One region of the Streptomyces sp. NPDC001204 genome, then DNA from elsewhere that is predicted to be linked to it. Evidence: riboswitches for the same ligand, from Rfam matches in the RefSeq annotation. Region 1 holds a riboswitch; the other holds the start of a gene.

Evidence for each region. Region 1 has a riboswitch for S-adenosylmethionine ahead of thrC (threonine synthase). Riboswitches for the same ligand answer to the same signal wherever they lie in the genome.
Region 2: another riboswitch for S-adenosylmethionine. It lies ahead of ACWC91_RS11500 (aminotransferase class V-fold PLP-dependent enzyme); the one in region 1 lies ahead of thrC (threonine synthase).

Annotation. Positions count from the first base shown of each region.
Region 1 is NZ_JBSFJL010000007.1:120,734-125,864, forward strand. Features, by position in the region: gene ACWC91_RS12500 (glucosyl-3-phosphoglycerate synthase) at 1-704, opposite strand, end outside; SAM riboswitch class I at 835-1,004, shown strand; gene thrC (threonine synthase) at 1,023-2,306, shown strand; gene ACWC91_RS12510 (MoaD/ThiS family protein) at 2,303-2,578, shown strand; gene ACWC91_RS12515 (cold-shock protein) at 3,009-3,212, shown strand; gene groL (chaperonin GroEL) at 3,650-5,131, shown strand, end outside.
Region 2 is NZ_JBSFJL010000006.1:255,898-261,028, forward strand. Features, by position in the region: gene qcrB (cytochrome bc1 complex cytochrome b subunit) at 1-832, shown strand, start outside; gene trpD (anthranilate phosphoribosyltransferase) at 979-2,043, shown strand; SAM riboswitch class IV at 2,129-2,245, shown strand; gene ACWC91_RS11500 (aminotransferase class V-fold PLP-dependent enzyme) at 2,410-3,780, shown strand; gene ACWC91_RS11505 (Lrp/AsnC family transcriptional regulator) at 3,807-4,088, opposite strand; gene ACWC91_RS11510 (rhomboid family intramembrane serine protease) at 4,085-4,837, opposite strand; gene ACWC91_RS11515 (hypothetical protein) at 4,992-5,131, shown strand, end outside.

The DNA of each region.
Region 1 (5,131 bases):
ACCAGCATGCCCAGCTCGACGCCGTAGCCGACCGGGAAGGGCAGCTGTTCGAGGAGTGAGCGGCGGGCCGCGTACTCGCCGCCCAGCGGCTGCACGAAGCCGGCCAGCTGCGGCCAGTGCATGTTGAGCAGCGGGCGCGCCATCAGCTCGGTGACCCGGCCCCCCTGTCCGGCCTGCCCGGCCGCGGCCGGTCCGGAGGTGTGCCCGCCGGGCACGGTGAAGGGCCGGTCGTACATCGCCTTGACCAGGTCCACGTCGCGTTCGGTGAGCAGCGGGCCCACGATGCCGGTGACGAAGTCGGAGGAGAACTCCCGCAGATCGGCGTCGACGAAGCAGACGATGTCCCCGCGGGTGACGAGCAGGGAGCGCCACAGGACCTCGCCCTTGCCCGGCACGGCCGGCAGGCGCGGCAGGATCTCGTCGCGGCGCACCACCCGGGCGCCGGCGGCGGCGGCCACCTCGAAGGTGCGGTCGGCGGAGCCCGAGTCGACGACGACGATCTCGTCGACGAGCGGCGCCCGCTCCACGAGGTCGCGGCGGATCACCGCGACGATGTCGCCGACCGTCGCCTCCTCGTTCAGCGCGGGCAGCACCACGGAGACCGACTGGCCGGTGCGCTGCTTGGCCGCCAGGATCTGGTGGAGCGGCCGGTCGGCCACGGACCAGGAGCGGGTGGCCAGCCAGTGCTCGACTTCTTCCAGCACGGTCAGCGGCTCCTCACTGTTGTCTCGCGCTTCGGACGACTGACTCAGCCGTCCTGGCCTTCCGTTACAGTCTGAACAACGCGGACGACCATCCCATGCCGGGGGTCACCTCCGCGTCACAACCGAATACAGCTCATCCAGAGGGGCAGAGGGACACGGCCCGATGAAGCCCCGGCAACCCTCCAGCCGGTTCTCGTATCGACTGCTGTGCGAGCACAGCCGATCGACTTCGCGAGGCTCCCGGCTAGGGAAGGTGCCAAATCCGTCTCACGGCGAGATGCGTCGTGAGGAAGATGAGGAGAAAGGGCCTCGCCTCACATGGCTGTGCAGACCGTTGTAAGCAGCACCGACTCCACTGTGGACCTCGGCCCCGCCGCGGCGCTGAGCTGCCGCGAGTGCGGTCACCGCGTCCCCCTCGGCCCGGTCTTCGCCTGCGAGGAGTGTTTCGGCCCGCTGGAGATCGCCTACGACTTCTCGGCCTACGACACCGAGGAGCTGCGCAAGAGGATCGAAGCGGGCCCCGCGAACATCTGGCGCTACGCGCCGCTGCTGCCCGTCCCCGCGGACGTCGCCGGCAAGCCGAACCTGAACCCGGGCTGGACCAAGCTCGTCCGGGCCGACCGCCTCGCCCGCGAACTGGGGGTGACCGGCGGGCTGTACGTGAAGGACGACTCCGGCAACCCGACGCACTCCTTCAAGGACCGTGTGGTCGCCCAGGCGCTGGAGGCGGCCCGCGCCTTCGGCTTCACCACCCTCTCCTGCTCCTCGACCGGCAACCTGGCCGGCGCCGTCGGCGCAGCGGCCGCCCGCGCCGGGCTCCGCTCCTGCGTGTTCATCCCGCACGACCTGGAGCAGGGCAAGGTCGTGATGGCCGCGATCTACGGCGGCGAACTCGTCGGCATCGAGGGCAACTACGACGACGTGAACCGTTTCTGCTCCGAGCTGATCGGCGATCCGGCCGGCGAGGGCTGGGGCTTCGTCAACGTCAACCTGCGGCCGTACTACGCCGAGGGCTCCAAGACGCTGGCGTACGAGATCTGCGAGCAGCTCGGCTGGCGGCTGCCGGACCAGATCGTCGTCCCGATCGCCTCGGGCTCCCAGCTCACCAAGATCGACAAGGGCCTGCGGGAACTGATCGAGCTGGGGCTGGTCGAGGACAAGCCGTACAAGATCTTCGGCGCCCAGGCCGAGGGTTGCTCGCCGGTGTCCACCGCCTTCAAGGCCGGCCACGACGTCGTGCGGCCGCAGAAGCCGAACACGATCGCCAAGTCCCTGGCCATCGGCAACCCGGCCGACGGCCCGTACGTCCTGGACATCGCGCGCCGCACCGGCGGTGCGGTGGAGGACGTGACCGACGAGCAGGTCGTCGACGCCATCAAGCTGCTGGCGCGGACCGAGGGCATCTTCGCCGAGACGGCGGGCGGTGTGACGGTCGGCGTGACGAAGAAGCTGGTCGAGGACGGTGTCCTCGATCCGACGAAGACCACCGTCGTCCTCAACACCGGCGACGGGCTGAAGACGCTGGACGCGGTGGCCGGCACCGGCCTGACCGCGACGATCCGTCCGACCCTGGACTCCTTCCGAGAGGCTGGCCTGGCATGAGCGTGACCGTCCGTATCCCCACCATCCTGCGCACCTACACCGGCGGCCGGGCCGAGGTGAGCGCCGAGGGCGCGACCCTGTCCGAGGTCATCTCGGACCTGGAGAAGAACCACACGGGCATCGCGGCACGGGTCCTGGACGACCAGGGCAAGCTGCGCCGCTTCGTCAACGTGTACGTCAACGACGACGACGTCCGGTTCGAGCAGGGCCTCGAGACGGCCACCCCGGACGGCGCGGGCGTCTCGATCATCCCGGCGGTCGCCGGCGGCTGATCATTACCTTCGGTAATCCTGGTCACGCAGAGTTCATCGAATTGCCCCCTCCGTGAGAGAAGCGGAGGGGGCAATTCTGTGTGGTTGAGCACGGTAGAGTTGGGGAACGCGCCCCCGAACTCCGAATCCGGGGCCATGGATTCCTGCCGCGGGCCCGGCAAGAAGTAGCCAAAGTCTGCGGGCCTTCTGCGGCATTTGCCTTGTTTGCGGGGCCCGACTTGCCCTCAATTCACGTGAATTCTCCCTATATTCCGGACCGCGTACGTCCAGATTTCTCGTCCGATTGACCTGTTGCAGACGGCAGTTGGACAGATACATTCAGCCGCGGTCGACGCGTTCCGGCGCACGCCCCCGATCCACGGGGGGTGAGGTCTGACCCGGATCCGCGAAGTGTGGATCTGTGCAAGGGCCAGTAATAGGGGAGTTAGGCATGGCTCAGGGCACCGTCAAGTGGTTCAACGCGGAGAAGGGGTACGGCTTCATCGCGGTCGACGGTGGTGCGGACGTCTTCGTCCACTACAGCGCGATCCAGATGGACGGCTACCGCTCGCTGGAAGAGGGCCAGCGGGTCGAGTTCGAGATCTCGCAGGGCCAGAAGGGTCCGCAGGCCGACATGGTCCGCGTCACGGCCTGAATCGCGCGACCACCGCAAGCGACGTTCTTCTACGGAAGGGCCCGCACCTCCGCTGCCGAGGTGCGGGTCCTTCGCTTGTCCGCGCACTGTCCCGTCCGGCGGTCGGCACGCCCGTGTCCGCGCACCGCGCGCTCGCACGGCCCGGCGCGCCCGTGTCCGCGCCCGGCTGAGTCCCGCCGACGCCCCGAAGGCGCTTGCGCCCATCCGTCACCCGACCACCACCCCTCATTGAGCCCGCTTCGCGGGCGCGCCTTGCACTCGGAGGGGTCGAGTGCTAATCATTGGCGTTAGCACTCTGAAGGTGAGAGTGACAACGAAGGACCGGGTCGGTGAGGCCACGGGCCGGGTGGGGCAAGGAACCTCCGGCCGGGGCCGTCCGTCGCGGGCGCGGGCGCGGTCCGAAGTAATCACCCCCAGTCCTGGGAGGACCACTTCACATGGCCAAGATCATCGCGTTCGACGAGGAGGCGCGGCGAGGCCTCGAGCGCGGCATGAACCAGCTCGCGGACGCCGTCAAGGTGACCCTCGGCCCCAAGGGCCGCAACGTCGTCCTCGAGAAGAAGTGGGGTGCCCCCACGATCACCAACGACGGTGTCTCCATCGCCAAGGAGATCGAGCTCGAGGACCCGTACGAGAAGATCGGCGCCGAGCTGGTCAAGGAAGTCGCCAAGAAGACGGACGACGTCGCCGGTGACGGTACGACCACCGCGACCGTGCTCGCCCAGGCCCTGGTCAAGGAAGGCCTGCGCAACGTCGCCGCCGGTGCCAACCCGATGGCCCTGAAGCGCGGTATCGAGAAGGCCGTCGAGGCCGTCTCCGCCGCCCTGCTCGACCAGGCCAAGGAGGTCGAGACCAAGGAGCAGATCGCCTCCACCGCCTCCATCTCCGCCGCCGACACCCAGATCGGCGAGCTCATCGCCGAGGCCATGGACAAGGTCGGCAAGGAAGGCGTCATCACCGTCGAGGAGTCGCAGACCTTCGGTCTGGAGCTCGAGCTCACCGAGGGCATGCGCTTCGACAAGGGCTACATCTCCGCCTACTTCGCGACCGACATGGAGCGCATGGAGGCGTCGCTCGAGGACCCGTACATCCTCATCGCCAACTCCAAGATCTCCTCGGTCAAGGACCTGCTCCCGCTCCTGGAGAAGGTCATGCAGTCGGGCAAGCCGCTGCTGATCATCGCCGAGGACGTCGAGGGCGAGGCCCTGTCGACCCTGGTCGTCAACAAGATCCGCGGCACCTTCAAGTCCGTCGCCGTCAAGGCCCCGGGCTTCGGCGACCGCCGCAAGGCCATGCTCGGCGACATCGCCATCCTCACGGGCGGCGAGGTCATCTCCGAGGAGGTCGGCCTCAAGCTGGAGAACGCGACCCTGGACCTCCTGGGCCGCGCCCGCAAGGTCGTCATCACCAAGGACGAGACCACCATCGTCGACGGTGCCGGCTCCTCCGACCAGGTCAACGGCCGGGTCAACCAGATCCGCGCCGAGATCGAGAACAGCGACTCGGACTACGACCGCGAGAAGCTGCAGGAGCGCCTGGCGAAGCTCGCCGGCGGCGTCGCGGTCATCAAGGCCGGTGCCGCCACCGAGGTGGAGCTCAAGGAGCGCAAGCACCGCATCGAGGACGCCGTGCGCAACGCCAAGGCGGCCGTCGAGGAGGGCATCGTCGCCGGTGGTGGCGTGGCCCTGCTGCAGACCACCAACGTCTTCGAGAAGCTGGAGCTCGACGGTGACGAGGCGACCGGCGCGCAGGCCGTGAAGCTCGCGCTGGAGGCCCCGCTCAAGCAGATCGCCGTCAACGCCGGCCTCGAGGGCGGCGTCGTGGTGGAGAAGGTCCGCAACCTCACCCCGGGCCACGGCCTGAACGCCGCGACCGGTGAGTACGTCGACCTGGTCGCCGAGGGCATCATCGACCCGGCG
Region 2 (5,131 bases), on a different contig from region 1:
CGGCGGCTTCTTCTTCCTGGTCTTCGGTGTCCTCGCGATGATCGCGGCGCTCGTGGAGATCAACGCGATCTGGGTGATCGGCCCGTACCGTCCGGACCAGGTGTCCACCGGCGCCCAGCCCGACTGGTACATGGGCTTCGCCGAGGGTCTGGTCCGCTTCATGCCGGGCTGGGAGGTCAACTTCTGGGGCCACACGCTCGTCCTGGGCGTGTTCATCCCGCTGGTCCTCTTCGGCCTGGTCCTGGCGGCGCTGGCGGTCTACCCGTTCATCGAGTCCTGGATCACCGGCGACAAGCGCGAGCACCACATCCTGGACCGTCCGCGCAACGCCCCGACGCGTACCGCGTTCGGTGTCGCCTGGATCACGATGTACATGATCACGCTGGTCGGCGGCGGCAACGACCTGTGGGCCACGCACTTCCACCTGTCGATCAACGCGGTCACCTGGTTCGTCCGGATCGGCTTCTTCGTCGGACCGATCATCGCGTTCGTCGCCACCAAGCGGATCTGCCTCGGCCTTCAGCGCCGCGACAAGGAGAAGGTGCTGCACGGTCGCGAGACCGGCATCATCAAGCGCCTGCCGCACGGTGAGTTCATCGAGGTCCACGAGCCGCTCAGCCAGGAGCAGCTCTACACGCTCACGGCGCACGACCAGTACGAGCCGGCCGAGATCGGCCCGGCGGTCGACGAGAACGGTGTCGAGCGCAAGATCAAGGGCTCGCAGAAGCTGCGCGCCAAGCTCAGCAACGCGTACTACGGCGAGGACAACCAGATCCCGAAGCCGACCGTCGAGGAGTACAGGGAGATCACGAGCGGCCACGGCCACCACTGATCACTGACCGCTGAGCGTCGCCACGCCACGGTCGAAGGGCCCCGTCCGATCCCCGGACGGGGCCCTTCGCCATGCCCGGGGCTGGATAGGGTGGACCTGTTCGAGACACGCGTCCCGCATACGGGACACCGACCCAGGAGCGGCATATGAACGCTGTGACCCCCGCTGGAGGCAACACCGCGGCGGGCCGCTCCTGGCCCGCCCTGCTGAACGGCCTGCTGGACGGCCGGAACCTCACCGCCGACGAGACCGCCTGGGCGATGGACCTGATCATGCGCGGCGAGGCGACCGACGCGCAGATCGCCGGGTTCGTGGTGGCCCTGCGGGCCAAGGGCGAGACGGTGGAGGAGATCACCGGCCTGGTCCGGACGATGTACGAGCACGCCAATGTGATCGAGGTGCCCGGAGAGACCGTCGACATCGTCGGCACCGGCGGCGACGGCGCCAAGACCGTGAACATCTCCACCATGTCCTCGATCGTCGTGGCCGGCACGGGCGCCGGCGTCGTCAAGCACGGCAACCGGGCCGCGTCCTCCGCCTCCGGAGCCTCCGACGTACTGGAGAAGCTCGGCGTCAATCTGGAGCTGACGCCGCGGCGGGTGGCCGAGGTCGCTCAGGAGGCCGGAATCACCTTCTGCTTCGCGATCAAGTTCCATCCGGCGCTGCGCCACGCGGGCGCCGCCCGCGGCCAGTTGGCCATCCGCACGGTCTTCAACGTGCTGGGCCCACTGACCAACCCGGCCAGGGTGCGGGCCCAGGCCGTCGGGGTCGCGGACCCGCGCATGGCACCGGTCGTCGCCGGCGTCTTCGCCGAGCGCGGCCACTCCTCCCTGGTCTTCCGGGGCGACGACGGCCTCGACGAGCTCACCACGACCGCCACCTCCCAGGTCTGGATCGTCCGGGGCGGCAAGGTGACCCAGGAGCGCTTCGACCCGCGGGACGTCGGCATCGAACTGGTGCCCGTGGAGGCGCTGCGGGGCGGTGACGCCTCGTACAACGCCGAGGTGGCCCGCCGCCTGCTGGACGGAGAGCAGGGGCCCGTACGGGACGCCGTCCTGCTGAACTCCGCGGCGGCGCTGGTGGCCCTGCGGCCGGGTCCGGGCACCCTCGCCGAACAGATCCGGGCCGGGATGGACCGCGCGGCGGAGTCGATCGACTCCGGGTCCGCCAAGCGCACGCTGGAGCGCTGGGTGGCCGTCAGCAACGCCTGAGCCCCGAACCTCCCGCCGCAAGGCGCAGTCCACGATCCGGACTGCGCCTTGCGCGTGGAAGATCGTGTGGCAGGATGCTGAAACAGGTCATGAGTGACAGCCATGTGGCCCCGGCCGGCTGTCCGGCAACCCTCCGTCCGTGGCGGGGTGCCCCGGGTGAAGACCAGGCCGTAGGCAGCGAGGCCTACGGCAAGCGCGGACCCCTCGCGTCACCAGGGGTCCTGGTCGTACGAGGGAGCCTCCCGTGAGCAAGCGAATGCGTTAGGGCGTAGAGCCCCGCCTCCGCATCACCCTTTTCACCCTTCTCCACGCTCGAGCCATGCCTGCTCGCGTGGTGATTTCGCCTGCTTTCACGGGAGTTCAGCCATGTCCGTTTCCGCCGTCCCCACCGTCGCCGCCGACCAGTCCGTCTGTGCCCCGCTGCCCGTGCTGGGCCGGGACGTCACCGTTCCGCTCGTCACCGGTGGGGAGGTCACCTACGCGGCGCTCGACTACGCGGCCAGCGCGCCCGCCCTCCAGCGCGTCTGGGACGACGTGGCGGCGTACGCGCCGTACTACGGCAGCGTCCACCGCGGCGCCGGCTACCTCTCCCAGCTCTCCACCGACCTCTTCGAGAACGCCCGGAAGACGGTCGCCGAGTTCCTGGACTGCCGTGCGGAGGACCAGGTGGTCTTCACCCGCTCCACCACGGACTCCCTCAACCTGCTCGCCCGCGCGCTGCCCGCGGACTGCCAGGTCTTCGTCTTCGAGACCGAGCACCACGCCTCGCTGCTTCCGTGGCGGGACGCGCGGGTGACCTGCCTCGACGCCCCGCGCACCGCGGAGCAGGCCGTGGCGACCCTGGAGCGGGCCCTCGCCTGCCGCGACCCCCACGGCCCCGCCCTGGTGTGCGTCACCGGCGCCTCCAACGTCACCGGCGAGCTGTGGCCCGTACGGGAGCTGGCCGCCGCCGCCCACGCGCACGGCGCCCGGATCGTCCTGGACGCCGCCCAGCTCGCCCCGCACCACCCGGTGTCCGTCCGCGACCTCGACGTCGACTGGGTCGCCTTCTCCGGCCACAAGCTGTACGCCCCCTTCGGCTCCGGCGTCCTGGCCGGCCGCGCCGACTGGCTGCGCGAGGCCGAGCCGTACCTCGCGGGCGGCGGCGCGAGCCGCACGGTGGCGCGGCGCGCCGACGGGTCCGTGGACGTGCGGTGGCACGAGTCGGCCGCCCGCCACGAGGCCGGGTCCCCGAACGTCATCGGCGCCTACGCCGTCGCCTCGGCCTGCACGGCGCTGACCGAGGCCGGCTTCGACGACCTCGTCGCGCGTGAGCGGTACCTGATCCGCAAGGTGCGGGCGGGCCTCGCCGAGGTGCCCGAGGTCAGGGTGCTCTCCCTGTTCGGCGACGACGCCCCGCGGGTCGGCGTGATCTCCTTCGTCGTGGCGGGCTGGAACAGCTCCCACTTCGCCGCCGCCCTCTCCGCCGAGTACGGCATCGGCGTCCGGGACGGCCTCTTCTGCGCCCACCCCCTGGTCCGCACCCTGCTGGGCGGCGATCCGCAGAGCCAGGGCGAGTGCGGCGCGCCCGAGGCCGCCCCGGGCGAGAAGTCCCTCAACGCCATCCGCGTGAGCTTCGGCGCGGGCACGCCCGACGAGCACGTGGACCGCTTCGTGGCGGCGGTGCGGGAGCTGGTCAGGGACGGCGCGAAGTGGACGTACCGCACGGAGGACGGACGCTGCGTGCCCGCGGTGTGATCCGCCCGCTCAGGAGCCCGGGGCGGTCAGGAGTCCAGCCCGATGGCGAACGCCGCCTCCAGGTCGTGCTGCGAGTAGGTGCGGAAGGCCACGTGCGTGTCCGTCCCCTCGACGCCCGGGATCTTGCTGATCCGCCCCGGGATGACCTCCGCCAGGTCCTCGTGCTGCCGCACCCGGACCATGGCGATCAGGTCGTACGTGCCGGTGACGGAGAAGACCTCGCTGACCGAGTCCAGTGAGGCGATTTGCTCGGCGATCTCGGGGATCCGGTCCACGCTGGTCTTGATGAGGACGATCGCGGTGATCACGGCTGGTTCTCTCCCTCGGGGGCCGGAGCAGGGGCGGCCTTCACTCTAGTCTTCCGGCCGAAGCCGGCCCACGCGCAGGCGAAGCCCAGGGCGAAGCCCACCACGTGGGCCAGGTAGGCGACCTGCGGTCCCTCGGCGGCGCGCCCGGCGGCCAGCCACTGGAGGGCCGCCCAGAAGGGCAGCACCACCCACGCGGGAAAGCGCAGCGGCAGGAAGAACAGGAACGGGAAGAGACTGGTCACCCGGGCGCTGGGGAACAGGTAGAGAAACGCGCCGAGGACCGCCGAGATCGCGCCCGAGGCCCCCACCAGGCTCTGCCCGGAGGCGGCGTTGGCGACCGCGTAGCCCACCAGGGCCAGGTAGCCGCAGCCGACGTAGAACAGCGTGAACCGGACCCGGCCCATGCGCTCCTCGGTCATCGCCCCGAAGACGTAGAGGAAGAGCATGTTGCCGAGCAGGTGCACCCAGCTGCCGTGCACGAACAGGGCCGTCGCGGGGGTGAGGGCGGCCCGGAACGAGCCGGTGAACAAATCGGCGGGGATCACGCCCCACCGCCGGAAATAGGCCCGCTGGGCGAGCAGCAGCGCGTCCCCCGTGCCGTAGGAGGGATTGAGGCCCGCCGCCGGGCCGGCCACGAAGATCAGACAGCACAGGACGATCAGGACGCACGTCACCGGCGCCTGCATGCTCCGTACCGCCCTGGCCGCCCTGATCGTCCGGGCGGCCACCGTGTACCTGTTGCCGATCATGTGCACAGAGCATGGCGTAACCGGACGCAAGCGCACAGACCGCCTCGCCGCCGTGGACGGACCGGCGCCGAGTCGCCGCCAGGCCGTAGGGTTACGTGCCACACGCCCAGGGAAGCTGGCGCGTCATGGACACAGAAGGAAGCGAACAGTCACGATGACGGTTCCCCTGCCGACGGCCACGACCCGGTGGCGCTGCACCCTGTGCGGCAACCTCACCCGTTTCGACGTGACCCGTTCGTCGAAGGTCGTCGAGTACGTCCACCTCGACCTGGCCGGAGAGCCGCAGGTCGAGGA